4 regions of the Streptomyces sp. NPDC097107 genome follow, and region 3 is predicted to be linked to each of the others. Evidence: riboswitches for the same ligand, from Rfam matches in the RefSeq annotation. Region 3 holds a riboswitch; each other region holds the start of a gene.

Region 1 (6,710 bases), on a different contig from region 3:
CGTTGTCGGCGGGGTCCTCGAAGTACCCGAAGGAGGTGAACATGTTGAGGACGACGTCGAAGCCGCCCGGTGCCTCGTACTCGCGTGCGTCGGCCCGGACGTACGTCACGTCGGCACCGGCGTCGGCCGTCCGCTTGCGTGCCCGGTCCAGCATGGCCGGGCTCAGGTCGACTCCGGTCACACGGTGCCCGCGGCGGGCGAGGGGCACGGTGAAGACGCCCGGCCCGCAGCACAGGTCCAGCACGCGTGATCCGTCGGGGAGGGCGAGCAGGGGAGAGGTGCCGAGCAGCTCCTCGGCCTGCTCGTAGCGCTGCTCGGAGAAGAGGAAGTCGTGGAACTCGGTCCAGAAGTCATCGTCCTGGAATCCGCCCGTCCGTGTCATCGCGCGTCAGTGCTCCTTCATGGTCGCCGTCGGGGAGAGGGCGCCGCGCCGTGCGGCGGCGCAGCGTGAGCAGCAGCGGAGGAAGCAGCAGACACTGGGCGGCTGCCAGCAGCCAGAACCAGCCGGTGTGTCCGGCCCGTTCGCCGAGGCCGTACACCTGTCCGCCCAGCACGCCGCTCGCGCAGGCGCCCAGGCCCGCGGCGAGCCGCTGCTGGCCGAAGACCACGGCGTCGGAGCGGGGGCTGCGGCGCAGTGCCTCCAGGTCGTTCTTGAGGAACAGCACGATGTCGCCGAGGGTGATCAGCGCGCCGCCCGCCAGCAGTGCCGTCCGGGTGCCGGCCGCCAGCACGGCCAGTCCCGCCGCCAGGCCCGTGAACCCGACCGTGAGGGCGAGGGCGTACGGCATGCGCCGGATCAGGCCGGACGCGAGCGGCTGTACGACGATGACCAGCGTGAAGCAGAGCAGCAGCACCACGCTGTAGAACGCGCTGGAGGCGCGCTCGACGGCGTACACCGCCAGGAAGTGCTGGAAGTGGAAGTAGAGGTAGAAGGCCAGCGCGTTGGCGGCGAACGGCAGGAGTGCGACGCCGGCGAGAAGACCCGTGCGGGCCGTTTCCTCCGATGTGGTGGGGTGCGTCCGGTCGGTTCCGGGCAGCCGTGCATGTCCCGCTGTGACCGCGAGGAACAGCGCCGTGACGGCCGCGAACAGCCAGCCGGGCGAGGACAGGACGAACGGTCCGGCGATGAGCGGGCCGACCGCCATCCCGGCGTTGAGTGCCGCGTTGCCCGCCGACAGGAACGCCGGACGGCGCTCGTCGTCGACGTCGTGCACGAGGTACGCCTTGTTGGCGGGCAGGTAGAGCGCGGCACCGCAGCACGTCAGGACCAGCGCCCAGACCGCGAGGGGCGGCCAGCGCAGGGCCAGCAGGAGGCCGGCGAAACCGGCGGTGCGTACGACGAGCGCCCACAGCATCGTGCGGCGCAGCCCGATCCGGTCCGCGAGGGCACCGCCGACGATGCCGCCGGAGAACTGCACGAGCGATGCCACCGCCAGGACGACGCCGACCGTGCCGAGCCCCATCCCGAGCCGTTCGTGGAGGAACACCGACATGAACGGCAGCACCATGAAGCTGCCGAGCGGGATGAGGAACGAGGTGAGCAGGAGGAACCGCAGCGGGCCGGTGAGCGGGAACAGTGAGGACCGCGGGCCCGGTCCCCGAGTGGTGCGCTCACCCACCGGGCGCCTCCCGGCCGGTCGGCTCGGGGAACGGACCAGTCAGTACACGCAGGGCGCCTGCTGCGGCCACCGCGCGGTGGGTGGCGAGTTCGGCGGTCTCGGCCTCGGCGTACACGATGCCCGCGTAGCCACGGCTGTCACCCAGGTGCTCGATGGGCTCGCCGACCCGCTTGACCGGGTACCAGGCGGGTGTTCCCGGCATGTCGGTGAGCCGGTCGAGCCCCTTGACGCCGGTGAACACCCCGGGGGCGGCAGGGTAGCCGAGAACGAAGGCGACGGCCGGACCGCCGGGACAGTCCGCGTCCATGAGACCGGGGCGGCGACCGAGCGCGGCCTCGATCATCGCCTCGTACACGTTGACGCCGAGGGCCCGGCACAACCCCTCCCCGACCAGCGCGCCCCCGATGCGCGGATTGACCTCCACCACTTCCGGACCGTCGGCGGTCAGTACGAACTCCACGTGAGCGAACCGGTCGGTGTAGCCGATGGCGGCGAGCACCCGGTCGAGCCACGACTCGAGTGATGTCCGCTCCTGGCTCGGGAACGCCACGGGAAAGGCGGTGATCTCCTCCCGGAAGTGCGGCTCCGGTGACATGAGCCGGCTGGAGACGCCCAGCAGTGTTGTGCGACCGTCCCAGGTGAGCGTCTCAGCGCTGTACACCGGGCCGCTGAAATAGGGCTCGGCGAACAACCGCCCCTTCAGGTCCCGGCCGGACGACTCCGCCAGCGCCGCGTCGAGTTCGCCCTCGTCCCGGACCAGCCACACGTTCTGGCTCCCGGTGCCCGCCGTGTCCTTGAGCACGAGCGGCAGCCCCGCCTCCTTCAGCAGCAGCCCGCGCGCCTCGCGGTCCGGGTCGGCGCCTTCTACGGCCCGTGCGCGAGTGAGACCCGCGGCGTGCAGCCTGTTGCGTACCGCGGCCTTGTCCCGGGTCAGCCGCAGGGCGGCTGGATCGAGCCCCGGCAGGCCGAGGCGTTCGGCGAGGGCGGCGCCGGTCAGAGTCCAGGTGTCGGTGGAACTGATCAGACCGCGCAGCCCCGGGGTGCGTCGGAGCAGAGCGGCGACCCGCTCCACGTCGAAGGTGTCGGTCACGACGACGTCGAGGGCGTCGCTGGGCAGCAGGTCCAGTTCGTAGGCGTAGTAGGCGGGGTCCCGGGTGAGGAGCAGCAGGCGCTCGCCGAGCCGGTCGGCGGCGCGGACCAAGTGGCCGAGGCCGAAGGTCAGTGACTCCAGGCAGGCCACGGTCATGCGGCACTCTCCTTCCGGGCTTCCGGGAGGGGAGTGCGCTGCCACTTCATCCTCGACCAGGGCATGGTCATCTCCTCCGGACTGCGGGCCTCGTGGGGCTTGAGCGCGGCCGGATCCAGGGCCTCGGCGTGCCGGGCGAACACGCGCTCCACGTAGCGGTGTCCGGTGTCGGCCCCTATCACCAGGTGCAGTCGGTCGGGGTGGCGGCGGGCCTCGTACGTCGCCGTCAGGTAGCCGGCACCGGTGGACAGTCCGGCGAAGACCGCGTGCTCGCGCAGCAGGGCGACGGCGCCGGACATGGCGTGGGTGAAGTCCAGCCAGTGCACGGTGTCGTAGAGATGGTGGCGGACGTTGTCGAAGACGATCGAGGAGCCGATGCCGGCGATGATCGCTTCGGGATCGTGATGGTCCTGGCTGCCGAAGGTGACGCTGCCGAAGGGCTGGACGCCGGCCAGACGCACCGAGGGGTCCGTCCTGCGCAGGCGTTCCACGATGCCGCCGGTCGAGGCTCCGGAACCCACGCCGCCGACGACGGTCAGCGGTGCGGCCGGAAACTCCGCCGCGATCCGGTCGGCGACCTCTTGGTAGCCGAGGTAGTGGACGTCGTCGTGGTACTGGCGCATCCAGTGGTGGCCGGGGCGCTCGGCGAGGATCTCGCGCACCCGCCGCACCCGGAGTTCCTGGTCGAGTTTGAGGTTCCGCGACGGTCTGACCTGTTCCACGGTGGCGCCGAGGATCTCCAGTTGGGCGAGGGTGGTGGCGTCGACGGTGGTGGACGCGACGATGTGGCACCGCATGCCGTACCGGTGGCAGGCCAGTGCGAGGGCGTAGGCGTAGATGCCGCTGGAGCTGTCGATCAGGGTCTGCCCCGGACGGACGGTGCCCCGCTCCAGCAGATGGCGGACCGCGGCCAGGGCCGAGTAGATCTTCATCGACTCGAACCTCAGCAGGACCAGCCCGTCGGTGAGCCGGACGAGGTCCGGGACTTTCAGGGCGTCGGCGATGTGGGGGTGGATCACCCGTAGCCTCCTTGGGCGAAGGTGCACTGGTGGCCGATCGAGTGGAAGAACGCGGAGAGTTCGGACTTGACCCCGGCCTGTGGGCGCGAGGCGAAGAGATAGCCGGCCAGGCAGCCGGTGTGCGCGACGAAGACGCCGTCGGCCCCGAACCGCTCACGATGGGCCTGCAGACTGCCGAAGGTCGCCTTGGGCAAAACCTCCTGGGACAGGGCGGCACTGACCGTCGCGGCACGGGCGACGGCGGCCGGGTCACCCGAGTCGAAACCCTTCACCAGATCGGTCAGGCACCGCTGGTACTCGTCGCCGCGCCGCCGGTAGTGGTCCAGGAGCAGGGGAGTGACGGCGGCGGTGTCCACCGTGCCGGGTTCGATGACGAAGGCGGTGTGGAAGCCGATATCCGGGCCCAGCGGTCGCACCACCCGGTGCCGCCCGCTGAGGTACAGGGCGAACTCGTCGAGGAAGACACTGTCGGCGCGCTCGATGTCCGCCAGGACACCGAGGACCACGTCCACGTCGTACGGCAGGGAGAAAACGCGGAACAGACAGCGCAGCGTCGCCACGATGTCCGCCGTCGAACTGGCCATCCCCACGCCCACCGGCAGTTCGGAGTGGGTGCGCCACTCGCCCGGGGGCATGACGAGGCCGTAATGGTCCAGGAAGAGCCGGGCCGCTTCCCGTGATTTCTCCCCGAGCGGTGGCGTATGCGGTGGAGGACCGGCCGCTGTCCTCGGAGTGAAGTACACCCAGGAGTGACGGTCCACGGGAAAGGACACCACCGCGATCTCAGGCTCGGTGCCCGCCCGCAACGGGCCCTGGTACAGCTCGCCCAGAGTGCCGTGGCAGACACCGGACACGGTGCTGCGGGGCACGTCCCTCTCGTGCAGGACGCCCGTGACGGGTCCGAGGATCGTCTCTCGCGGCCCGTCGGACGACACGTCGACGACCCGGGGCCGGAAGGGCAGATCCGTAGCGGCTGGGTCCCGCACAACATCCTCCTTCGTACCGGGTCTTGAACACCGACAGGGAAGGAGGCGCGGCCACACGCACGACGTACGACCGCCCATACCGCCGACCCAGTCCACGAGGTCACGTGCACAGCCCGCGCGGGACGCGGGCGCAGTGGCAGGTCTTCGGACTCGCGGGCACGTCCGCCGAAAAGGGCGGACACCTACCGGCCGTCTCTTCCCCGGCCCTGACGCGGGCCCAGTGACATCGACGGCTTCCGTTCCCACTCACCGCTGCGGGACAGCCCCGGATTCGCACCGGGTTCCCTCTTGCGTCGCGCCACCAGGCGTCCGGGCGGACCGGAGGCACGAACCGACTGCGTGCCTCAGCGTAGGGGGGCTGGTACTCCTGCGACAGTGGGCCTTCGGCGGTTGTCTTGAATGTGAAGGGGAGGAAGAACCAGGTGTGCCCTCTGTGCAGTTGTCGTGACGGCTCTGGCTGAATATCACCTCTGAGGATCGCTGCCCCCTCAGCCAGACTTGTTGCCTCACGACACATGCGCACCGTTGCCGCGGTGCCCCGTGCCCGGGAGGCCCCTGATGACGTCAGAAGCGAGGCCGGACGAAGACGGGGCAGAAGCGCCGCCCGGGCGGATGCGGCCCCCCGGGGACCGCGTCGCTCTCCGCGGCGACCTGCGGTCCGCTCTGCCCGACGCCTCTGCGGCGGTGGTGGTCACGGCGCTCGTGTTCGCGTTCTTGTGGGCGCGCATGGAGTCGGGTTCTTCGGACACCGTCGCGGTCATGCCGTTCATGGACGATGCCGGCACCTACTGGATGTACCTGCTGAGTCAGGCGTTCGGGTGGTCGGGGCTGCTGTGGGCCTGGGGCACGGTCATGCTCGGGCTGCTGCTGTCGGGACCCCGGCCCGCCCGGCTGCCGGTCTCCCGGCAGGTACTGGAGCGCTGGCACCGCACCACGAGTCTGACGACGATGGCCCTGATGTTCGCGCACGCGCTGATGTTCGCGGCGGAACTCGTGCGATACGAGACGAAGGTGGACTGGGCCGAGCGGCTGTGGGTGGGCTTCGCCGACAGCTTCGTGCCCGGCTGGTACGACTCCGGTACCGGCCGGATCGCCATCCCGCTCGGTCAGGGTGCGCTGTACCTGGCGATCCCGCTGGGGCTGCTGTTCTACGTCCGGCACCGCATCGGAGCGAACACCTGGCGGCGGCTGCACCGTTTCGTGATCGTCGTCTACGTGCTGAGCGTGTGGCACACACTGCTGTACGGCACCAACGTCTGGTACGGGGAGTGGCCCCGCACCACACTGTGGCTGCTGCAAATGCCCGTCGCCGCACTGCTGTTGGCGCGCCTGCTGAGGCCGGCCCGGCGGGCTGAACGGCTGGGCCCGCCGAAGGGAGGCGTGGGCGCGGCCCGTCCGGCCTGGTGGGGGCGTGCGGTCGGACGCGTCGTCGCCGGAGCCGTCGTCGTGGGGCTGGTGATCGTGGTGGTGTCCGGACGTGACGGTGGGCGGGACCGTCCGTCCCATCCGCCCGCGACGGCCCCCCACTCACAAGAGACGGACTGACGGCCGGCACCGGACGGTCGGCACGGCGTCCGGGGTGGGACGATGGCCGGTGACAAGGCGACGGCGGACGAGGAAGCCGGTGTGAATCCGGCGCGGTCCCGGGACTGCAGCGGGCCGAAGACGGACCGGCCCTCCGGGTGCCCCGCCCGGGCAGTCTGGTACGCCGACCGGCTCGATGGCGGCCCTGTCCGCGTCCCGTACGAGCAGGTGACGGATCATCTGTCGGCACTGGCCGACGGACTGCGCGTCAAAGTCGCCCCGAGTCCGCTGGACGGCCATGCGGCGTCGGCGCTCG
Region 2 (7,461 bases), on a different contig from region 3:
CAGCCGGGTCCGGGCGACCGAGACCCCGAGCGAGGCCGCGGCGTCCTGACCGAAGGCGAAGGCGTCCAGGGTGCGCGCGTAGCCCAGGCACAGCACGAGGGCGAGCGCCAGGACAGCCGCGCAGAGCCCCACCTCGGTCCAGTCCGCCCCGCTGAGCGACCCGAGCAGCCAGAACAGCACGCTCCGGGTGGTCTCCGCGTCGGACGCCGTCGTCACCACGAACGAGGTCAGGGCGGAGAACAACTGCATCGCGGCCACTCCGGACAGGACCACCCGGTCCGTCGTCCCGCCAAGTGTGTGGCTGAGCAGCAGCACCAGCGCGAACGAGCCGACCGCGCCCACGAACGCGCCACCGGAGACGGACAGGACACCGCCCCCGGCGCCGAGCACGATCACGGCGACGGCGCCGGTCGACGCCCCGGAGGAGACGCCCAGGACGAAGGGGTCGGCGAGGGGGTTGCGCAGCAGGGACTGCATCACCGCGCCGCACACCGCCAGGCCGGCCCCGCACACCGCGGCGAGCAGGGTGCGCGGCAGCCGCAGGTTCCAGACGATGCCCTCGCGGATCGCAGTGAGATCCGAAGTGCCCCAGCCCAGACGGGAGGCGACCACCGACCAGACGTCACCCACCCCGATGTCCGCGGGACCGATGGTGATGGCCACAGCGACGGACGCGGCGAGCACCGCCAGCCCTCCGCCCAGGCCGGCCACGACGCGCAGCATCCGGACGGCGCCCCGCGCCGGGCGGACGCCGGAGGCCCGCAGGATCGTGGTCATCCGCTGAGCCCGTACGCGCGCAGTGCCGAGGCCACCTTCTCCACGCCCTCGACGGTACGGATCGTCGGGTTCATGGCCTGCCCGCTGAGCAGCACGTATCGCTTCTCCTTCACCGCCTTCATGTTCTTCGTCGCCGGATTCGACTCCAGGAACGCGATCTTCTTCACGGCCGACTCGGCGGTCTGTGACTTGCGGGTGAGATCGCCGATGACGAGCACGTCTGGGTCGCGGTCGGCGACGGTCTCCCAGTTGATCTGAGGCCATTCCTGCGTGCTGTCGTCGAAGACGTTCTTCGCGCCGAGCGCGTCGGTGACGATGCCGGGCGCGCCGCAGCAGCCCGCCATGTAAGGAGATTCCTGGTTCGCGAACCAGTACAGAACAGTGGTGTTCTCGGCGCGGATCCCGGATGCGGCCTTCGTTACCCGGCTCTTCAGCCGGTCGACCAGTTGCTCGCCACGCTCCTCCACGCCGAAGACCCGGGCCAGCTCCCGTACTTCGCGGTAGACCGTCTCCATGGCCAGAGGCTTCGTCCGTGAGCCGTCGCCGTCCCCGTTATTGTCCTTGCCCTCGCAGTCTGCGGGCGACAGATACGTGGGTACGCCGAGCTCCTCGAACTTCTCGCGGGGAGCCACACCGCCCTTGCTCAGGGTGGATGCGAAGGACGACGCCACGAAGTCCGGTTCGGCGTCCAGGACCCGCTCGAACGACGGCTGGTTGTCGGCGAGCCGGGGCACCTTGGCGTTGGCCTTCTCCAGTCCCTTCATGACGGGGTCGGTCCAGGTGGCGGTTCCCGCCATTCGGTCGGCGAGGCCGAGGGAGAGCAGGATCTCGGTGGTGCCCTGGTTCAGGGACACGGCCCGCTTCGGCGGAGCCTCGACCGTCACCTTCTGCCCGCAGTTGTCGAACGTGGCGACTCCGGCATCGGAGTCGCCGGACTTCGCGGACGGACCGGGGCCGGAACCGCAGGCGGTGAGCAGCAGGGAGCCGGTCAGGAGGAGGACGGAACAACGGGCGGGACGTGACAGGTGCACGGGTGCGGCTTCCTAGGCGTCAGGACCCATACGCGGGGTCCGTGCGGACGATCGGTTGCCAGCAGGTCTTCGGACTCGGGATCATCCCGGCGGAACGCCTTCCCGGACCCGGCCGTGACCGTCGTCCAGTGGCTTGCTGCCCCGCCCGTCACCCTCACCGCTGCGCGTCAGTTCCGGCATCTCACCGGATTCCCTGACTCGTGCACGCGTACAGACACGCTCACGAGTTCGACTGGCGTCCGGAAGCTACCACAGCCTTACGCACGCGGCCCGACATGCCCGTCGGCGAACCGCTCCGGGTCTGACGGAGGCTCTGCTGTGCCCTGACTGACCTCGGCCTCCTCGTACGGACGCGATCCAACGGCGACACACGCGGGTCTACATCAGTGGCGTCGGCCGCCCGGGTGATCAACGCTGCCCCGGCGTAGTGGACGATCACCAGGCCCAAGTCTCCCGATGCGAAAGCTCTGCGGCCGGTCGGTGCGCGTCTGCGCCCGCACAGTCGGAGCCGGTGCATGCAAGCGACCGGGCGCGGTTCAGCGGGTCCGGTAGCGCGTGTACATCAGTCCGCTGTCGAAGGCACGTTCCTCGACCAGCTCGAGTCCGAGGCGCACGCCGTCGGGAAAGAACCGCTTGCCGCCGCCGACCACGCTCGTGGTGATGAACAGGTGGTACTCGTCCACCAGGCCGGCCGCGATCGCCTGGGCCGCGAGGTTCGGGCCGTCCACGGTCAGGTCGTGATCGGCCTCGGCCTTGAGCTTGCGCACCGCGTCCGGGTCGAAGGTTCGCTCGATCCTGGTCTTCGCGCTGGACACCGACTTCAACGTCGTGGAGTACACGACCTTTTCCGCGGCCTGCCAGTCGCGGGCGCACTGCAGGATGTGCGGCGGCAGGTCGGCCTCGGTGTGCGCGGTCTCCCAGAAGACCATCGTCTCGTACATCCGCCGGCCGTAGAGGTACGTGCCGACGGGGCGGAAGAGGTCGTTGATGAAGGTGTGCACCTCCGGATCCTCCGCCCCAGCGCCCAGGTTTCCGTCCGCCGCCTCGGCGCAGCCGTCGAGCGAGGTGACCATCGAGTAGGTGAGCTTTGCCATGGGTCTCCTTCAGGTGGTGTGGGTGGTGTGCTCGGGGTCGGGTGGAAACACCTCGAGCCGGGCATCGGTGGCGTTGTCGAAACGGGCGTCCCCTCCACGGACGAGCACGAAATGCCTGGAGACCGCGGCCTGACAGACCAGCAACGGCCCAGTCGGTCCGAGGTCCTCCGGCACTAGCTGGTGACCCGTCGGCAGACGGGTGTTGAGCGAGGCGAGGTCAGCCGCGCGGGCGTCGTCGGCAGCCGGCCCCGCAGCTGCCTCCAGGTAGATCGCTTCCGCCCCGCCGACAGGCGCGGCCGTGTCGAAGACGGTGATCGCCACCTCCGGACGTGCTGCGATGTTCCGTGAATGCCGGCTGGCCGGCGAGGACACCCACAGAACCCGGTGTTGCCCGTCGGCGGCGAAGAACACCGGGCTGGCCCATGGCCGACCCTCGCCGTCCGCGGTGCCGAGGACGAGGTAGCGATGCTGAGCCAGCAGCCGCGGTACCGTTTTCCACATCGTCAGTCCTCCGGTTCGTTGTGACATCAGGGCAATCCTGGAGCGACGGCGATCTCGCCACCAACGGCGGTTTTGCCAACAGCCGTTCAGCCAGGGTGAACAATGGGGGGATGGAACGGCGGGACATCGAGGTGTTCCTGGCTTTGGCTCAGGAACGAGCAATTGTCAAGACCTGTGGATGACTGCTCACTGGGTCTAGTGATCAAAAATTGTGTCGCCTGTGGGTGGTGAGTGACCGTAGCGTCCACCTATGGATTGGAGCACCTGGCATGACCAGTACGACGCGGCCGACTCGTGGATGGCACGGCGACTGCGGACAGTTCAGGCGCAGGCCCACGCTGCCTTGTCTGATGCCCCGGCTGGTGGGTTGAAGGTAATCAGCCTTTGTGCTGGGGAAGGCCGCGATCTTCTGGACGTTCTGGCCGAACATCCCCGCCGCGACGATGCGCGGGCGAGGCTTGTCGAGCTGGACCCGCGCAACACGGCGGTCGCTCTGGAAAGGGCTGGCCGGGCAGACCTGAACCAGGTTGAGGTCGTGACCGGCGACGCCTCCCTCATTGACCATTACGAGGACATGACTCCTGCAGATCTTGTCCTGATCTGTGGCGTTTTCGGCAACATTACCGACGCCGATATCCAGCACACCATCGCGGCCTGCAACCAGCTGTGCAAGACCGGCGGCACCGTCATCTGGACCCGACATCGCGCCGCGCCTGACCGGGTACCGCTGATCTGCGAATGGTTCGAAGCGCAACGCTTCGAACTGCGGTGGCTGTCAGCACCGGACGCAGGCTTCGGGGTCGGTGTGCACCGGTTCGTCGGCATACCTCAACCCCTACGCCGCAGCACTCGCCTGTTCGAATTCGTGGGCTACGACGTGCTCCGTCAGGCCGTGGCAGCGGAATCCCTCGGCCGTAACGACCCCACGCCGGACGACCAACGCGGGTTGTAATCGGATGAGGGATGCTCAGGCCGCGTCGGCCTCGGGCCGTTCGCCCAGAACGCCGTTCTCGAACCTCGCGTCGGCGCGGAGCAGGGGCGCCAGGTGGGCTCCGGTGATCGCCCGCCAGCGGGTCTGGGCGGACTCGACGAGCTTGAACACCATCGCGAGCGCGGCGGCGGGGCTGCCGGCGCCGCGGGTGACCCGGGTCCGGAGCTTGACCGTGGAGAACGTCGACTCGATCGGATTCGTGGTCCGCAGGTGGACCAAGTGCTCGGCCGGAAAGTCGTAGAAGGCCAGCAACTCCTCGCGATCGTCGATGATCTTCGCGACGGCCTTCGGCCACTTGGTGCCGTACGTCTTCGAGAATGCCTCGATCGCCTTCTCGGCGTGGGCGCGGTCCTCGGCGTTGTAGATTTCCTGCATCGCCTTCGTGGCGCCCGGCTGCGCGGACTTCGGAAGTGCGTTTGTCACATTTCTGGCCTGGTGAACCCAGCAGCGCTGATGGCGGGCGGCGGGGAACACCTCGGCCAGGGCCTTCCACAGCCCCATCGCGCCGTCTCCGACGACCAGTTCGGGGTCGCGCATACCGCGGCGGCGGCAGTCGCGCAGCAGGTCGGCCCACGATTCGGTGGACTCGCGCAGCACCTCGTCCAGCGCGATGAGCTCCTTGGTGCCGTCCAGGCGGACGCCGAGCAGGACCAGCACGCACGAGTGCGCCTGGCCGAGCCGGACCTTGGGGTACACGCCGTCGGCCCACACGTAGACGAAGTCGCGGTCGGACAGGTCCCGCTTACAGAAGGCGGCGGGTCGTCGTGCCACTGCTTCGTCATTCGGGTCACGGTCGCCGGCGACAGCCCGGCCGTCGAGCCGAGGAACTGCTCCAGGGCGGGCACGAAGTCCCCGGACGACAGGCCGTGCAGGTAGAGCAAGGGCAGTACCTCGGAGATCTTCGGCGACTTGCGGCACCATGGCGGCAGGATCTTCGAGGAGAACCGCTTGCGCTCGCCTGTGGCCTCGTCGACCCGTCGGTCGTTTACCCGCGGGGGCCTTCACCTCGACCGGACCGGCTGCGGTGACCACGGTGCGGGGCCGGTGGTAGCCGTTGCGGACCACCAGGCGACGCCCCTGCTCGTCGGCCGCGGCCGCCAAGTCGGCTATGTACTGGTTGACTTCGGCCTCCAGCGCGGCGGCTGGCATCCGCCGGGCGCCGTCGCGCACGAGATCTCGTCGATCAGGGAGGGGGACTCGGCGGAACCGTCGGCGTTCATTACGCTGAGCACGGGCGTGCCTTCCCGACCCGCGCTGCGAACGCGGGCCTACTCGGTGACCATCACAGGATCATTCGGGAAGGTACGCCTTCCGCGCCGAGCCCGACGCCGATCCACAAGTCCGGAGCATTGCTCCGTCAGCATGCGGCGGAGACACTGTCCACTCGCAGAGCGGTGCCGGTGCGGTCGGTGATGTCCTCGACGGTGACGCCGGGGGCGGTTTCGACCAGGGCGAGGCCGTCGGGGGTGACGTCGAGGACGCCGAGGTCGGTGATGATCCGGTGGACGCACTGCTCGCCGGTGAGGGGGAGCGCGCACTCGTCGACGATCTTGGGGGTGCCGTCCTTGGCGGTGTGTTCCGTGAGGACGATGACGCGGCGGGCACCGTGGACGAGGTCCATGGCACCGCCCATGCCCTTGACCATCTTGCCGGGGATCATCCAGTTGGCGAGGTCGCCGCGGGCGGATACCTGCATGGCGCCGAGGACAGCGGTGTCGATGTGGCCGCCTCGGATCATGCCGAAGGAGAGCGCGGAGTCGAAGAAGGAGGCGCCGGGCAGGACGGTGACCGTTTCCTTGCCGGCGTTGATCAGGTCGGGGTCGACTTCGTCCTCGGTGGGGTAGGGGCCGGTGCCGAGGATGCCGTTCTCGGAGTGCAGGACGACGTGGACGCCGGGCGGGAGGTGTCCGGGGATCAGGGTGGGCAGTCCGATGCCCAGATTGACGTAGGAGCCGTCGGTGAGTTCGGCGGCGGCGCGGGCGGCCATCTGGTCGCGGGTCCAGCTCATGGGCGTACGGTCCTCTTCTCCACGGGCTTGTCGGCGGCCTGTTCGGCGGTGAGCGCCACGATCCGCTGGACGTAGATGCCGGGCAGGTGGATCTCGTCGGGGTGGAGTTCGCCCGGTTCGACGAGTTCCTCGACCTCGGCGACGGTGACGCGGCCGGCCATGGCGGCCAGGGGGTTGAAGTTGGCGGCGGCCCGGCGGAAGACGAGGTTGCCGTGGTGGTCGCCGCGCCAGGCCCGTACGAGGGCGAAGTCGGTGGTGATGCCGTGCTCCAAAACGTACGGGCGGCCGGCGAAGCCGCGCGTCTCCCTGGGCGGGGAGGCGACGGCCACGGTGCCGTCGGGCGCGTACCGCCACGGCAGCCCGCCGTTCGCGACCTGAGTGCCGACGCCCGCCGGGGTGTAGAAGGCGGGGATGCCGGCGCCGCCCGCGCGCAGCCGTTCGGCGAGCGTCCCCTGCGGGGTCAGCTCGACCCCCAGTTCCCCGCTGAGGTACTGGCGGGCGAACTCCTTGTTCTCGCCGACGTAGGAGCCGGTGACGCGGGCGATGCGGCCGGCGGAGAGCAGGACGCCGAGACCCCGTCCGTCCACGCCGCAGTTGTTCGAGACGACCTCCAGGCCGGTCGTGCCCCGCTCGTACAGGGCGCGGATCAGGACTTCGGGTACGCCGCTGAGGCCGAAGCCGCCGACGGCGAGCGAGGCGCCGTCGGGGATGTCGGCGACTGCCTCGGCGGCGCCGGCGCGGACCTTGTTCACGTGCGGATTGCCTTTCGGTTCGAGGCGCCGGGCGGGACGGTGGACCAGCCGCCGTCCACGACGAGGTTGGCGCCGGTGATGTAGGCGGCCTCGTCGGAGGCCAGGAAGACGGCCGCGTTGACGACGTCGTCGCAATGGCCCAGCCGCCCGCGCGGGATGTGACCGGAGATGTCGTTCATCGGGTGGTCGTCGGCGAGCAGGTTGTCGCGCGAGCCCTCGGTGTCGATCATCCCGTGGCTCACGCAGTTCACGCGGACGCCGTGCGGTGCGCCCTCGGCGGCGAACCGCAGCGCGGCGGCCCGGCCCT
Region 3 (7,461 bases):
TTGCCGCCCAGCAGGCGTACGACGGCGACGTCCGCGCCGTCGACGAGCCCCGGCAGCTCCTCCGTCACGTCGACCCGGGTCGGGTTGCCGATCCGGTAGGCGGCCTCCGACGCTCGGGCCGCCAGGAGGTCCGTGTCGGCGGTCGACAACAACAACACTGTGCTCATGCGGGCGCTCCCGGTGGAATGAAGGGCAGTCCTTGTGGCGCGCCGGACTCGATGAGCCGCCACAGCGCGTCCGTGTCCGCGTGGTGTTCGATCAGGTCGCCGAGCCGGTCGAGCTGCTCCTCGCGCAGCGCGGCGAACGAGGTGTCGGGGGCCGGCACGAAGCGGCGGCCCGCGGCGGCGGCCACCTCGCGCAGGAACGCCCGCCGGAAGCCGTCCGACTCCAGCGAGCCGTGCCAGTGCGTGCCCCAGGTCTGGCCGACCCGGCAGCCGTCCAAGAAGGGTGCGCCACCCGTGACTTCGGCGACCCCGTGGTGGATCTCGTACCCCTCGACGTGCTCGCCGAGGGCCTCGCCCACCGGCCGGGTGAGGGTCTTCTCGCGGGCGAACCGCACCCGCACGGGCAGCAGTCCGAGCCCGTCCACGTGTCCGGCCCGGGACTCGACCTCGTCCTCGATGTGCTCGCCGAGCAGCTGGAAACCGCCGCAGATGCCCAGCACGGGCCGCTGTTCGGCCACCCTGCGCGCGATGGCGTCCGCGAGCCCCCGCTCCCGGAGCCACTGAAGCGCCCGGACCGTCCCGCGCGTCCCCGGCACGATGACGAGGTCCGCGTCGGCCAGCTCCTCCGGCCGGTCCGCGAACCGCACCACGACACCCGGCTCGGCGGCGAGCGCGTCCACGTCCGTGAAGTTGGACATCAGCGGGATCGCGCAGACGGCGACCCGCAGCACGTCCTCGCCGACCGGCGGCGCGACGACGGACTCCCGCACGGTCCCCCGCAGAGAGACCCGCAGCCCGTCCTCCTCGTCGATGCCGAGCCCGTGTCGGAAGGGCAGGACGCCGTACGTGTGCCGTCCGGTGAGCCCGTGCAGCATCTCGAGACCCGGTTCCAGCAGCGACACGTCACCCCGGAACTTGTTGACGAGGAACCCGGCGACCAGCGCCTGGTCCTCGGGTGCGAGCAGCGCCACCGTCCCGAAGAACGAGGCGAAGACCCCGCCCCGGTCGATGTCGCCCACCACCAGCACGGGCAGCCCGGCACCCCGGGCGATCCCCATGTTCACGATGTCCGTCCGGCGCAGGTTGATCTCGGCCGGACTGCCCGCCCCCTCACAGATCACCGCGTCATACGTGCCCCGCAGCTCGGCCAGACAGTCGAGCACAGTGCCGAGCAACTGCTGCTGCCGCCCGCCGTGGTAGCCGCGGGCGCTCATCTCGCCGACCGGTTTGCCGAGCAGCACCACCTGGCTGCTGCGCTCGCCGCCCGGCTTGAGCAGCACCGGGTTCATCAGCGCGGTCGGTTCCACGCGGCACGCCTGGGCCTGCATGGCCTGCGCGCGCCCGATCTCGGCGCCCTCGCGGGTGACGAAGGAGTTGAGCGACATGTTCTGCGCCTTGAAGGGCGCGACCTTGACGCCCTGCCGCACCAGCCAGCGGCAGATCCCGGCGGTGACGACGCTCTTGCCGGCGTCGGAGGTGGTGCCGGCGACGAGGAGGCCACCGTTCATGACGTACGTCCCTTCTCGAGGAGGCGACGGCTCACGACGTACGTCCCTTCCCGACGGCCCCGTGCGCGAGCAGCCGCGCGCCCGCGCACACGCCGAGCGCCAGCCAGCCCACGCGCCGGGAGAGCCGGACGGCCCGGACGATGTCGCCGGAACCGGCCCGGACGGCGCGTCCCGCCGCCCCGTTGAGGACGGGCCGGTGCTCCACCCGGCCGCCGTAGGAGAGCGTTCCGCCGAGCCGTACGCCCAGGGCGCCCGCGAACGACGCCTCCACGGGACCGGCGTTGGGGCTCGGGTGCCGTGCGGCGTCGGCGCGCCAGGCCCGTACGGAGCCGCGCGGATCGCCGCCGGCCACGGTGGTCAGTACGGCGGTCAGCCGGGCGCCCGGCCAGCCCGCGAGGTCGTCGAGGCGGGCCGAGGCCCAGCCGTATCGCCGGTACCTGGGGGACTTGTGGCCGACCATGGCGTCCAGGGTGTTCACGGCCCGGAAGCCGAGCAGTCCTGGCACTCCGCCGACCGCGCCCCACACCAGGGCGCCCACCACCGCGTCCGAGGTGTTCTCGGCGACGGACTCCACGACGGCCCGGGCGATCCCGTCGGCGTCCAGCGCCTGCGGGTCCCGCCCGCACAGGTGCGGCAGCCGCGCCCGGGCCGCTTCGACGTCGCCGGCCTCCAGGGCACGGCCGATCGCACGGGCCTCACGGGCGAGCGAGGTGCCGCCGACGACGGCCCAGGTGGCGGCGCCGGTCAGGGCGACGGAGGCGGCGGGGGACCGGCGTACGGCGCGGGTGGCGGCCGTTCCGAGGGCGGCGGCGCCTCCGGCGCAGACGGCCGTGTGCAGCACGCCCCAGCCCCGGTGGTCCCGCCACAGCACCCGTTCCACGGCACCGGCGGCACGGCCGAACGCGGCGACCGGGTGTCCGCGGCGCGGGTCGCCGAGGAGGAGGTCACCGAGGAGGCCGGCGGCGGCGCCGTACGCGAAGACGCGTTCGGCGCGCACGGCTCAGCCGGCCGCGGGGCGGGAGAGCGTGTCGCTGATGTGCCCGGAACCGGTGTACCCGGGACCGCTGTGCCTGGAACCGCAGCCGCGCATGGCGATATGTCCTCACTCAGGGTGTCCGCGCCCTGGTTGAAAGAGACCGGCGGTGAGAGTTCCTGGCTCCCGGGGCTGTACCCCGGTCACAGTGGCGGGACCGCGCCGGATTCGCACCGGGCTTCCTCTCCTGCCGCCGTATTGGCTCCGGCAGTCCACCACGGCCCGCGAACACCCGTCAACCTGGCGTTGACCTGCGGCGGGGGAGTGTGCGAAGCCCCACACGCGGGCGGTGTGCGCCGGCCCGAGAAGAGGCGGGGCGCGGGACGGTCGGTGGCCGTCCCGCGCCCCGCCTCACAAGGCGACGCGCGCGGTGTCCGCGCGTGGTCGCTCAGGCGACGATCAGGTAGATGCCGTACGCCACCGCGGCCGCGCAGGCCGCGAAGCAGGCGTACGCGCCGCTGACCGCGAGGGTCGCGGAGCCGCCCTGTGCGACCGCCCGCTCCTGGCGGGAGAGACCGACGATGCCGAGGGTGAACAGGCCCACCAGGGCCACGGTGGCCACGAGGCTGACCCCGAAGACGGAGCCGAGAGCTGCCCAGTCGATGCTCATGGAGTTCGCTTTCCTTCGTACCCGGGGCGCGGGCTCAGACGGAGGTGGTGGCCGAGGGGGCCTTGGAGTCGGACGCGGAGCCCGGGGCACCGGCCGCGGCCAGGTCCTCGGTCACGCCGGCCGGGGGCGGGGAGACGGCGGCCATCGCCGTGGTCACCACACCGGCCTGCTCGGGCTCGTCGACGACGTTGGTGTGGTCGACGATCTCGCGCCGGGAGAGCTTCCAGATGGCGGCGCTGGAGGCGACCAGGAAGACCGCGACGAGCGCGGTGCCCCAGTCACCCAGGCCGCAGACCCACTCGGCGATCGCGGCGACCAGGGCCGCGGCCGGCAGGGTCAGGCCCCAGGCGACGAACATCCGGGTGGCCGTGGACCAGCGCACCACGCCGCCCTTGCGGCCGAGGCCCGCACCCATCACCGCGCCGGAGACCGAGTGCGTGGTGGAGAGGGAGAAGCCGAGGTGGGAGGAGGCCAGGATGACCGTCGCGGCGCTGGTCTGGGCGGCGAAGCCCTGCTGCGGCTGGAGGTCGGTCAGGCCCTTGCCCATGGTGCGGATGATGCGCCAGCCGCCGAGGTAGGTGCCGAGCGCGATGGCGATACCCGCGGAGAGGATGACCCACATGGGCGGGTCGGAGTCGGGGGCGAGCGAGCCGCCGGCGATCAGGGCGAGGGTGATGATGCCCATCGTCTTCTGGGCGTCGTTGGTGCCGTGGGCCAGCGAGACCAGCCCGGCGGAGGCGATCTGCCCGGCGCGGTAGCCCTTGGCGGCGGCCTTGCCGTCGGCCTTGCGGCCGAGCTTGTACGTCAGCCGCGCGCCGAGCAGCGCCGCGAGGCCCGCGACGAGCGGGGCGGCGATGGCCGGGATGAGCACCTTGGTGACGAGCGCGTCGCCGTTGACCGCGCCGACGCCCGCCGAGGCGACCGCGGCACCGATCAGACCGCCCATGAGGGCGTGCGAGGAACTGGACGGGAGCCCGACCAGCCAGGTCAGCAGGTTCCAGAGGATCGCGCCCACCAGGGCGGCGAAGATGACCTCGGGACGGATGCCGGTCTCGTCCACGAGACCCTTGGAGATCGTGTTGGCGACCTCCACCGAGAGGAAGGCGCCGACAAGGTTCAGGACGGCGGACATGGCCACCGCAACCTTGGGCTTGAGCGCACCGGTCGAAATGGTCGTTGCCATCGCGTTCGCGGTGTCGTGGAAACCGTTCGTGAAATCGAACGCGAGTGCGGTTACCACCACAATCGCGAGGATCAGCGAGAAGCTTTCCATTTACCCAGGCAATCGTTCGAGGTCATTGGCTGGACGAACGTAGGTAACCAGAGTGAACGGAAGATGAACTGGACAGGGCGTCACGGTGACCGGAACCGGCGCCGCCGCCTCCCTCTCCGTGCCCGGCCCGATGCTCTCCGGATACGCGCCTGGCAGGATCGCCGCGAGGCCGGTCGGCGGAGGTTCGTGAGGGGCGCGGGCGTGCCCGAAGGAGACGGTGACTGTGACGTATTCGCGGGTCGGAGGGGTGGGCGCGGACGAGGAACGGGCCAGGGCGGCAGCCTGGGAGGCCCTCGTCGCGACAGCCCGGCGAACGGTGGCGGACGGCCTGGTCGTCGGCACCTCCGGCAACGTCTCGGTGCGTGTGGGCGACACGGTGCTGGTCACCCCTTCGGGTGTGCCGTACGACCGTCTGGTCCCGGCCGACGCGACCGGCGTCGACCTCGACGGCCGGCAGGTGCTCGGCACGCTCGTCCCCACCAGTGAACTGCCCATGCACCTCGCCGTGTACCGGGCCACCGACGCCCGGGCCGTCGTCCACACCCACGCCGTGCACGCGACGGCGGTCTCGCTCCTCGTCCCCGAACTCCCGCCGGTCCACTACATGACCGCCGCCCTCGGCGGCCCCGTCCGGGTCGCCCCCTACGCGGCCTACGGCACCGAAGAACTCGCCCGCCACATGCTCGACGCCCTCACCGACCGCACCGGCTGCCTCCTGCGGAACCACGGCACGATCACCTACGGCACCTCCCTCGACCAGGCCTACGACCGCACGGCCCAACTGGAGTGGATGTGCCACCTCTGGCTGGCGGCCTCCTCGGTACCGGGCCGCACACCGTCACTGCTGACGGACGACCAACTGACGGAGGTGACGGAACGGCTCCAGGGGTACGGGCAACGGGGGCACGGGGAGCGGGGGTACGGGGAGCGGGGGTACGGGGAGCGGGGCTGACGAACGGCCGGCTGCCGGCCGGACCGCGTGACGTCCGGTGCGGGGCGCGGGATGCCGGGCGCCGGGCTTCGGGCTCTCGGGACGCCGACGGGGCCGGCCGGTCGTCGCCGCGCCCGGCCGCAGGCCGCAGGCCGCAGGCCGGTGGCGGGTGGCGGGTGGCGGGTGGCCGAAGGCCGGTAGCGGGTGGTCGGTGGCCGGTGGCCGGTGGTCGGTGGTCGGGGTCCGGGGCCGGTGGCGGGGCGGCTCGGGTGGGCAGGGGGGCACGGCGTCGGGAGCGTCCGGTGGAGGGTCCAGGCCGCCCCGCCCGACCTAACCGTCAGCCGCCGGTCGCCGATCGGGTCGTCAGCCGCCGGTCGCCGGCCGGGCCGCCGGTCGCCGGTCGCTGATCGGGCCGCCGGTCGCCGGTGCTCTCCGCGCGGGGAGGGCAAGCCCAGGGCCCCCGGGTGCACCGCGCCGCCGACACCCCCGCGGCGGAACCCGCCGTCGATGCAGCGCGTACCGCGCCGCTTCGGGGGTACCGGCAGCGGGACCGACTCATGGCTCAGGGCCCGACCGGGCGGCAGGCGGGGGCTCGTCACTCCCCGCCGCCCGCCCACTGGCCGCCCAAGGACTCCAACAGGAGACTGGCCCCATGCGCACTGTCACAGCGACGGCCGCCGCCGTCACCGCGGCCCTGGCGGCCGGTGCGGCGAGCGTCGCCGTCGGCCGGCTCGCCAGCGACGCCGCGCTGAAGGCGTCTCCCGGCCGGCCCCTGCCCACCGAACCCCGGCTCACCGTGCACGGCACCGCCGCCGGGCAGATCACCCTCACCCGGGACCTGGCCGCGCTGCGCCCCGGCCGTTACGGCCTCGCCGGCGACGGCTCGCACGCGGTGGTCGGCCCGGTCCTGGGCACGGCCGAGCACGGCGCCGACACCGTCGTCCGCCGCCTCGAACGCGTCACGCACGGCACCCTCGCGGCCGGCGACCGGGCGTGGTTCACCCCGAACCTGTACGTCGGAAACCCGGGCACCGCCCTCGACCTCGAGTACGCCGACGTCGAGGTCCCCGGCGAACTCGGCCCCCTCCCGGCCTGGTTCCTGCCCGGCTCCCGCCCGACCTGGATCATCGCCGTGCACGGCCTGGGGGCCACCCGCGAGCACGCCATGAACTTCATGGCCCCCCTGCGGCGCCGGCACGTCCCGGTGCTCGCCCTCGCCTACCGCGGCGACGTCGGCGCCCCGGCCTCGCCGGACGGACTGCACCACTTCGGCGAGACCGAGTGGCGCGACCTGGACGCGGCCGTCCGCTACGCCGTCGACCAGGGTGCGCGCCAGGTCGTCCTGCTCGGCTGGTCCACCGGCGCCACCATGGCCCTGCGCACGGCCGCGCTCTCCGGCGTACGCGAGCGCATCGCGGGGCTCGTACTGGACTCCCCGGTGCTCAGCTGGGAAGCCACCCTGCGCGCCCTGGCCGCCGCCCGCCGGACCCCGGACGCGCTGCTGCCGCTCGCCGTCCGCGCCGCCCAGGGCCGCGCCGGACTGCACGCCGACAGCGACGTCCACACCGCCGGTCTGCACCGCCCGGCGGTGCCGACCCTGATCTTCCACGGCCCCGACGACGTGGTGGCCCCGTGGCGGCTCTCCCGCCGCCTCGCCGACACCCACCCGCGCCTGGTCGCCCTCCACACGGTCGAGGGCGCCCCGCACGGCGCCATGTGGAACGCCGGCCCCGACGACTACGAAGAGACCCTGCGCCGCTTCATGACCCCACTGGTGTGACCCTGCGCCGCGTCATGACCCCGCTGGTGTGACCCCGCAGCATCCCCGCCGCGCCCCCGGCCCACCGCAGGCCGCTCCGGTTCCGTTTAGCGCCGTACCACTGGCCTGTTCCGATGCCCCGGTGCCGTCCCGGCCCCGTGCGCCCACCGACCCGGACGCCCG
Region 4 (7,461 bases), on a different contig from region 3:
CGCCGTCCTTCTTGACCAGCTCGGCGCCCTCGCCGATCGCCAGACCGACGAAGTGGTACCAGTTCTGGCCCGGCAGGTAGATCGGCTCGGCGTCGGTCTTCTCACCGATCGTCTTGAGGGCGTCGTAGAACTCGTCGCGGGTCTTGGGCGTTTCCTTGATGCCCGCGTCCGCCCACACCTTCTTGTTGTAGACGACCACGCGGTTGACCACGAACCACGGCGCCGCGTACTGCTTGCCCTCGAAGACGGAGGACTCGTTGATGGACTCGGTCCAGTCCGTGCCGATCTCTGCCTTGAGGTCGGTGAGGTCCGCGAGGCCGCCGGTCTTGGCGTACGCCGGGGTCTGGGTGTTGCCGACCTCGAAGACGTCGGGGGGGTTCTCCTCGGAGAGCGCGGTGGTCAGCTTCTGCTGGATACCGTTCCACGTCTGGATCTCGAACTTGACCTCGGCCTTGGTCTTCGCCTCGAACTCCTTGGCAAGGTCCGCCTGCCAGTCGTCGGGCGAGGAACCGTCCATCACCCACACGGTGAGCGTCTCGCCGGCGTAACCGTCCGCCCCGGCCTTCTTGCCGTCGTCGCCGCTGTCGCCCCCGCACGCCGCGACCGAGACCATCATGCCCGCGATACCTATCGCGGCTATCAGCTTGCGCTTCACGCCAACCCTCCTCAGGGATGCCACACAACCCCCCTGCCTCCCCGCGGTTGCTCGTCGACGCGGACCGCCCATGGGGCCGGGACCTGGACCAATGGTGTAGACCAGTACGGGGAGCTTGGCCCAGACCAATAGGGCTGTCAAGGGTGTTCAACCGGCCTCCCCGCGTCCGTGATGCGACCGAGATATGCAGGGACCTTTCATTGCGCAAGCGACAGATCGGACGGACCGGCACCGGGTGTACCACCGCCCGCCGAATGACGTGCCGGTACCGTTCCGAACGCGCGTACCAGCGACGCCGGTCGGCGCTGTGGACTAGACCAACGAGGGCCCCGGAGGTATACAGAAGGGATCACGGAGCGTGCGGGGCCAACCCGGCACGGAGCCGTGCCACGATGTGAGCCGTGGCCGACAGGGATAGCGGTCGCTTCGGCACCCGGAGCCGGGAAGGCAGAGCATGAGCACCGACGTCAGCAGTGCGGAGAACGAGGGTGGGGCGACCGTCCGTACCGCGCGCGTGCCCAAGTACTACCGTCTGAAGAAGCATCTGCTCGACATGACCCGGACACAGGCGCCGGGTACGCCGGTCCCGCCGGAGCGCACGCTGGCCGCGGAGTTCGACACCTCGCGCACCACCGTGCGCCAGGCCCTTCAGGAACTGGTCGTGGAGGGACGCCTGGAGCGCATCCAGGGCAAGGGCACCTTCGTCGCCAAGCCCAAGGTGTCGCAGGCGCTGCAACTCACCTCGTACACCGAGGACATGCGGGCGCAGGGTCTCGAACCCACCTCGCAGCTGCTGGACATCGGCTACATCACCGCCGACGACCGGCTCGCCGGGCTGCTGGACATCACGGCCGGCGGGCGGGTGCTGCGCATCGAGCGGCTGCGCATGGCCAACGGCGAGCCGATGGCCATCGAGACCACCCACCTCAGCGCCAAGCGCTTCCCGGCGCTGCGCCGCTCCCTGGTGAAGTACACGTCCCTCTACACCGCGCTCGCGGAGGTGTACGACGTCCATCTCGCCGAGGCCGAGGAGACCATCGAGACCTCCCTGGCCACCCCGCGCGAGGCCGGCCTGCTCGGCACCGACGTCGGCCTGCCCATGCTGATGCTCTCCCGGCACTCGCAGGACCGGACGGGCCAGCCGGTGGAGTGGGTGCGCTCGGTGTACCGGGGCGACCGCTACAAGTTCGTGGCGCGGCTGAAGCGTCCCCAGGACTGACGCCGGCCGCAGGTCGTTTCAGGCAAATCCCCGCACGCGTGACCGCGAAGTTGCAGTTCAGGACCGATATACGGACGAGGTCTTCCGCTGTATCGACACCGTCACCTACATTTCGTGCGCACTGCACGAGGTGATCAGCGAGGGGACGGAGCCACCGCATGTCACAAGCCCCAGAAGTGAGCAGAGGGCCGACGGTGACGCCGGTGCGCGTCGTCATCGGCCTCTGCCTTGCCGCACCGTTCGTCGCCATGCTGTGGGTCGGCTCGTACGCGAAGACGGACCCGGCCCTCATCGGCATACCGTTCTTCTACTGGTACCAGATGGCGTGGGTGATCGTCTCCACGGTGCTCACGGTGATCGCCTACAAGCTGTGGCAGCGTGACCAGCGCGCCCGCCGGGAAGGCGGGGCCAAGTGAACGACGGCGTGAACGGCGTCGCACTCGCCGTCTTCATCTTCTTCTTCGTCCTGGTCACCGCGATGGGCTTCCTGGCCGCCCGCTGGCGCCGGGCCGCGAACGACCAGAGCCTCGACGAGTGGGGCCTCGGCGGCCGCTCGTTCGGCACCTGGGTCACCTGGTTCCTGCTGGGCGGCGACCTGTACACCGCGTACACCTTCGTGGCCGTCCCGGCGGCGATCTACGCGGCGGGCGCGGCCGGCTTCTTCGCGGTGCCGTACACGATCCTGGTCTACCCGCTGATCTTCACCTTCCTGCCGCGGCTGTGGTCGGTCTCCCACAAGCACGGATACGTGACGACCTCGGACTTCGTGCGCGGCCGCTTCGGCTCGAAGGGGCTGTCGCTGGCGGTCGCCGTCACCGGCATCCTGGCGACGATGCCGTACATCGCGCTCCAGCTGGTCGGTATCCAGGCCGTCCTCGACGTGATGGGCGTCGGCGGCGGTGAGGACACCAACTGGTTCATCAAGGACCTGCCGCTGCTGATCGCCTTCGGTGTGCTGGCGGCGTACACCTACTCGTCGGGGCTGCGCGCGCCCGCGCTGATCGCGTTCGTGAAGGACACGCTGATCTACATCGTGATCGCGGTGGCGATCATCTACATCCCGATCAAGCTCGGCGGGTTCGACGACATCTTCGCCGCGGCGGGCGACAAGTTCGACGAGTCGGGCAAGGGCGGGCTGGTGCCGGACCACGGCGGCCAGTGGACGTACGCCACCCTGGCGCTCGGCTCGGCGCTCGCGCTCTTCATGTACCCGCACTCGATCACCGCGACGCTGTCCTCGCGCAGCCGTGAGGTGATCCGGCGCAACACCACGATCCTGCCGCTGTACTCGCTGATGCTCGGCCTGCTCGCGCTGCTGGGCTTCATGGCGATCGCGGCGGGGGTGAAGGTGGAGAACGGGCAGCTGGCGATCCCGCAGCTGTTCGAGAACATGTTCCCGGACTGGTTCGCCGGCGTGGCCTTCGCGGCGATCGGCATCGGCGCCCTGGTCCCGGCGGCGATCATGTCGATCGCGGCCGCGAACCTCTTCACCCGCAACATCTACAAGGACTTCATCAAGCCGGACGCCACCCCGGCCCAGGAGACGAAGGTCTCCAAGCTGACGTCCCTGCTGGTGAAGGTGGGCGCGCTGGTCTTCGTCCTGGGCATGGACAAGACGGTCGCGATCAACTTCCAGCTGCTCGGCGGCATCTGGATCCTGCAGACCTTCCCGGCCCTGGTCGGCGGCCTGTTCACCCGCTGGTTCCACCGCTGGGCGCTGCTCGGCGGCTGGGCGGTCGGCATGGTCTACGGCACGGTCGCCGCCTACGGTGTCGCCTCGCCGACGCAGAAGCACTTCGGCGGCTCCTCCGATCAGATCCCGGGCATCGGCGAGATCGGCTACATCGGCCTCACCGCCTTCGTGCTGAACGTCGTGGTCACCGTGGTCCTGACCTTCGTCATGCGGGCCCTCAAGGCCCCCGACGGCGTCGACGAGACCAAGCCCGGCGACTACACGGCGGACGCGGGCGACCCAGGCGTCGAGGTGGAGCTGCCGCCGGCCACGGCGGGCACCTCGCACTGACCCCGGCAACGTGGCGGGCCGCCGGATCCGGCGGCCCGTCGTCGTACCCGCAGGGCACACTCGGCGCCATGGACTTCGTGATCCGGCAGGCGGCGACGGACGAGTACGGCACCCTCGGTGAGATCACCGCGCAGGCCTATCTGCGCGACGGCCTCCTCGACTTCGGGGAGAGCGACGCGTACCTCGGCGAGCTGAGAAACGTCGCCAAGCGTGCGGCGGCCGCCGAGGTGCTGGTCGCCGCCGCGGACGGCCGGGTGCTCGGCGGCGTGACCTTCGTGCCGTCCGGCGGCCCCATGGCCGACATCGCCCGGCCCGGCGAGGCCGAGATTCGGATGCTCGCCGTCGCCCACGAGGCACGCGGACGCGGGGTGGGCGAGGCCCTCGTACGGACCTGCGTCGACCGGTCCCGGGCCGTCGAGGGCTGCGCGCGCGTGGTGCTGTCCACCCAGCGCACCATGCGCACCGCCCACCGCCTCTACGAGCGGATGGGTTTCGCCCGTACGCCCGACCGCGACTGGAACCCGCTGCCGGAGCTGGACGACATCACGCTCCTCACCTATGAACTGACGCTCTGACGCCGGCACCACCCCTCGACGGCTCCTCCGCGACACAACATCTGGGGGTGCTCGTCGAACCCGGCACAAGATGTATGCTCGTGCTCGCTGTCGCCGCAGGGGAATCCGGTGCGAATCCGGAACTGTCCCGCAACGGTGTACTTGTGTGTGTCCGCGCGTCTCCGCACGTGTGCACACGCATGTCCAGTCCGAGGACCTGCCGACAGTGCGCCCGTACCGTCCCGGTCCGGGTGCCTGACGTCCGGGCCTCGTGGAGTGGGCCGGTGGACGCGACGCCGCGTGCGCTCGTGAGCTGCCCCTGCCCTCCCCCAGGCCCCGTGCCGAGCGAGGGAGTGCCCCCACGTGACCATCGCGCCAGCCGACCCGGTTTCAGCGACCCCGGTGACGACCTCAGCGACCCCGGTGACCGAGGAGCCCGACGGGCCCGGTGCCGCGTTGCTGCGGACCCTGACCGAGCTGACCGCCGACCTCCCCGGCGCCGACCCGGGCCGGGTCGCCGCAGCCGCACTGCGCGGCCGGTCCGCCCGTGCGGACGAGTCCGAGCTGCGGGAGCTCGCCACGGAGGCGGCGGCCGGGCTCATCTCGGAGGACCCGGTCTACTCCAGGCTGGCCGCCCGGCTGCTGACCATCGGCATCCGCGCCGAGGCGGCTTCCCAGGGCGTCACCTCGTTCACCGGGTCGGTCGCCACCGGTCACCGCGAGGGCCTGATCGCCGACCGCACCGCCGAGTTCGTACGGCTGCACGCGGACCGCCTGGACGCGCTGATCGACCCGGCCGCCGACGACCGCTTCGGCTACTTCGGCCTGCGCACCGTGTACAGCCGCTACCTGCTCCGGCACCCGATCACCCGCAAGGTCGTCGAGACGCCCCAGCACTTCATGCTGCGGGTGGCCGCCGGACTCGCCGAGGACGACACCACGCGTGCGGTCGACGAGGTGGCCGCGCTGTACGGGCTGATGAGCCGCCTCGACTACCTGCCCTCCTCCCCCACCCTGTTCAACTCCGGCACCCGGCACGCCCAGATGTCGTCCTGCTACCTCCTGGACTCCCCCAAGGACGAGCTGGACTCCATCTACGACCGCCTCCACCAGGTCGCCAACCTCTCCAAGCACGCCGGCGGCATCGGCATCGCCTACTCCCGCGTCCGCGCCCGGGGTTCGCTGATCCGCGGCACCAACGGGCACTCCAACGGCATCGTCCCGTTCCTGAAGACGCTGGACGCCTCGGTCGCCGCCGTGAACCAGGGCGGCCGGCGCAAGGGCGCGGCGGCGGTCTACCTGGAGACCTGGCACGCGGACGTCGAGGAGTTCCTGGAGCTGCGGGACAACACCGGTGAGGACGCCCGCCGCACGCACAACCTGAACCTCGCCCACTGGGTGCCGGACGAGTTCATGCGCCGGGTGGACGCCGACGGACAGTGGTCGCTGTTCTCGCCCGCCGACGTGCCCGAGCTGGTCGACCTGTGGGGCGAGGAGTTCGACGCGGCCTACCGCGGGGCCGAGGCGGCGGGGCTCGCCCGCAAGACCCTCCCCGCCCGTGAGCTGTACGGCCGCATGATGCGCACCCTCGCGCAGACCGGCAACGGCTGGATGACCTTCAAGGACACCGCCAACCGCACCGCCAACCAGACCGCCGAGCCCGGTCACGTCGTCCACTCCTCCAACCTCTGCACGGAGATCCTTGAGGTCACGGACGACGGGGAGACGGCGGTCTGCAACCTGGGCTCGGTCAACCTCGGCGCGCTGGTCGACGTGGCCAAGGGCGACATCGACTGGGAGCGCCTGGACGCCACCGTCCGCACCGCCGTCACCTTCCTGGACCGGGTCGTCGACATCAACTTCTACCCGACCGGGCAGGCGGGCCGCTCCAACGCCCGCTGGCGCCCGGTGGGCCTGGGCGCGATGGGCCTCCAGGACGTCTTCTTCCAGCTGCGCCTGCCCTTCGACTCGCCCGAGGCGAAGGCCCTCTCGACCCGCATCGCCGAGCGCGTCATGCTCGCCGCGTACGAGACCTCCGCCGATCTCGCCGAGCGCAACGGCCCGCTGCCGGCCTGGGAGAAGACCCGGACGGCCCGGGGTGTGCTGCACCCCGACCACTACGGCGTCGAGCCCGCCTGGCCGGAGCGCTGGGCGGCGCTGCGCGAGCGCATGGCCACGACCGGCCTGCGCAACTCCCTGCTCCTCGCCATCGCGCCGACCGCCACCATCGCCTCGATCGCGGGTGTCTACGAGTGCATCGAGCCGCAGGTGTCCAACCTGTTCAAGCGCGAGACGCTCTCCGGCGAGTTCCTCCAGGTCAACTCGTACCTGGTGGACGACCTCAAGCGGCTCGGCGTCTGGGACGCCCGCACCCGCGAGGCGCTGCGCGAGGCCAACGGCTCGGTGCAGGGCTTCACCTGGATCCCCGAGGACGTCCGCGCGCTGTACCGCACCGCCTGGGAGATCCCGCAGCGCGGCCTGATCGACATGGCCGCCGCCCGCACCCCGTACCTCGACCAGGCCCAGTCGCTGAACCTGTTCCTGGAGACGCCGACCATCGGGAAGCTCTCCTCGATGTACGCGTACGCCTGGAAGCAGGGCCTGAAGACCACGTACTACCTGCGCTCCCGCCCGGCGACCCGCATCGCCCGCGCCGCCGCCCGAGCCACCGTCCCGGTGCAGGCCGGACCGGACCCCGAAGCGGTCGCCTGCTCCCTGGAAAACCCCGAGTCCTGCGAGGCCTGCCAGTAATGACCACCGAGACCCCCGCGACCCCCACCACGAAGAACCTGCTCGACCCGGGCTTCGAGCTGACGCTGCGCCCCATGCGCTACCCGGACTTCTACGAGCGCTACCGGGACGCCATCAAGAACACCTGGCACGTCGAGGAGGTCGACCTCCACTCGGACGTCGCCGATCTCGCGAAGCTGAGCCCCATGGAGCAGCACCTGATCGGCCGGCTGGTGGCCTTCTTCGCCACCGGTGACTCGATCGTCGCGAACAACCTGGT

Evidence for each region. A riboswitch is a leader RNA that binds a small molecule or an ion and turns the genes downstream of it on or off. The one in region 3 is predicted to bind cobalamin.
Region 1: another riboswitch for cobalamin. It lies ahead of ACIQ1J_RS32555 (hypothetical protein); the one in region 3 lies ahead of ACIQ1J_RS00395 (cobalamin biosynthesis protein).
Region 2: another riboswitch for cobalamin. It lies ahead of ACIQ1J_RS32580 (ABC transporter substrate-binding protein); the one in region 3 lies ahead of ACIQ1J_RS00395 (cobalamin biosynthesis protein).
Region 4: another riboswitch for cobalamin. It lies ahead of ACIQ1J_RS20545 (ribonucleoside-diphosphate reductase subunit alpha); the one in region 3 lies ahead of ACIQ1J_RS00395 (cobalamin biosynthesis protein).

Annotation. Positions count from the first base shown of each region.
Region 1 covers NZ_JBIWEF010000019.1:3,993-10,702, forward strand. Annotated here, with positions in the region: gene ACIQ1J_RS32535 (class I SAM-dependent methyltransferase) at 1-382, opposite strand, end outside; gene ACIQ1J_RS32540 (MDR family MFS transporter) at 351-1,619, opposite strand; gene ACIQ1J_RS32545 (ATP-grasp domain-containing protein) at 1,612-2,865, opposite strand; gene ACIQ1J_RS32550 (cysteine synthase family protein) at 2,862-3,884, opposite strand; gene ACIQ1J_RS32555 (hypothetical protein) at 3,881-4,870, opposite strand; cobalamin riboswitch at 5,005-5,174, opposite strand; gene ACIQ1J_RS32560 (ferric reductase-like transmembrane domain-containing protein) at 5,429-6,415, shown strand; gene ACIQ1J_RS32565 ((2Fe-2S)-binding protein) at 6,458-6,710, shown strand, end outside.
Region 2 covers NZ_JBIWEF010000019.1:12,373-19,833, forward strand. Annotated here, with positions in the region: gene ACIQ1J_RS32575 (FecCD family ABC transporter permease) at 1-723, opposite strand, end outside; gene ACIQ1J_RS32580 (ABC transporter substrate-binding protein) at 774-1,808, opposite strand; cobalamin riboswitch at 1,851-2,039, opposite strand; gene ACIQ1J_RS32585 (dihydrofolate reductase family protein) at 2,345-2,902, opposite strand; gene ACIQ1J_RS32590 (pyridoxamine 5'-phosphate oxidase family protein) at 2,912-3,430, opposite strand; gene ACIQ1J_RS32595 (class I SAM-dependent methyltransferase) at 3,654-4,355, shown strand; partial or broken gene ACIQ1J_RS32600 (IS256 family transposase) at 4,371-5,614, opposite strand; gene ACIQ1J_RS32605 (CoA transferase subunit B) at 5,752-6,402, opposite strand; gene ACIQ1J_RS32610 (CoA transferase subunit A) at 6,399-7,154, opposite strand; gene ACIQ1J_RS32615 (SDR family NAD(P)-dependent oxidoreductase) at 7,151-7,461, opposite strand, start outside.
Region 3 covers NZ_JBIWEF010000001.1:67,684-75,144, reverse strand. Annotated here, with positions in the region: gene cobN (cobaltochelatase subunit CobN) at 1-167, opposite strand, end outside; gene ACIQ1J_RS00400 (cobyric acid synthase) at 164-1,672, opposite strand; gene ACIQ1J_RS00395 (cobalamin biosynthesis protein) at 1,704-2,669, opposite strand; cobalamin riboswitch at 2,798-2,938, opposite strand; gene ACIQ1J_RS00390 (hypothetical protein) at 3,094-3,315, opposite strand; gene ACIQ1J_RS00385 (anion permease) at 3,350-4,588, opposite strand; gene ACIQ1J_RS00380 (class II aldolase/adducin family protein) at 4,812-5,540, shown strand; gene ACIQ1J_RS00375 (alpha/beta hydrolase family protein) at 6,172-7,299, shown strand.
Region 4 covers NZ_JBIWEF010000008.1:147,217-154,677, forward strand. Annotated here, with positions in the region: gene ACIQ1J_RS20520 (extracellular solute-binding protein) at 1-655, opposite strand, end outside; gene ACIQ1J_RS20525 (GntR family transcriptional regulator) at 1,110-1,874, shown strand; gene ACIQ1J_RS20530 (DUF3311 domain-containing protein) at 2,033-2,290, shown strand; gene mctP (monocarboxylate uptake permease MctP) at 2,287-3,897, shown strand; gene ACIQ1J_RS20540 (GNAT family N-acetyltransferase) at 3,966-4,472, shown strand; cobalamin riboswitch at 4,530-4,691, shown strand; gene ACIQ1J_RS20545 (ribonucleoside-diphosphate reductase subunit alpha) at 4,815-7,202, shown strand; gene ACIQ1J_RS20550 (ribonucleotide-diphosphate reductase subunit beta) at 7,202-7,461, shown strand, end outside.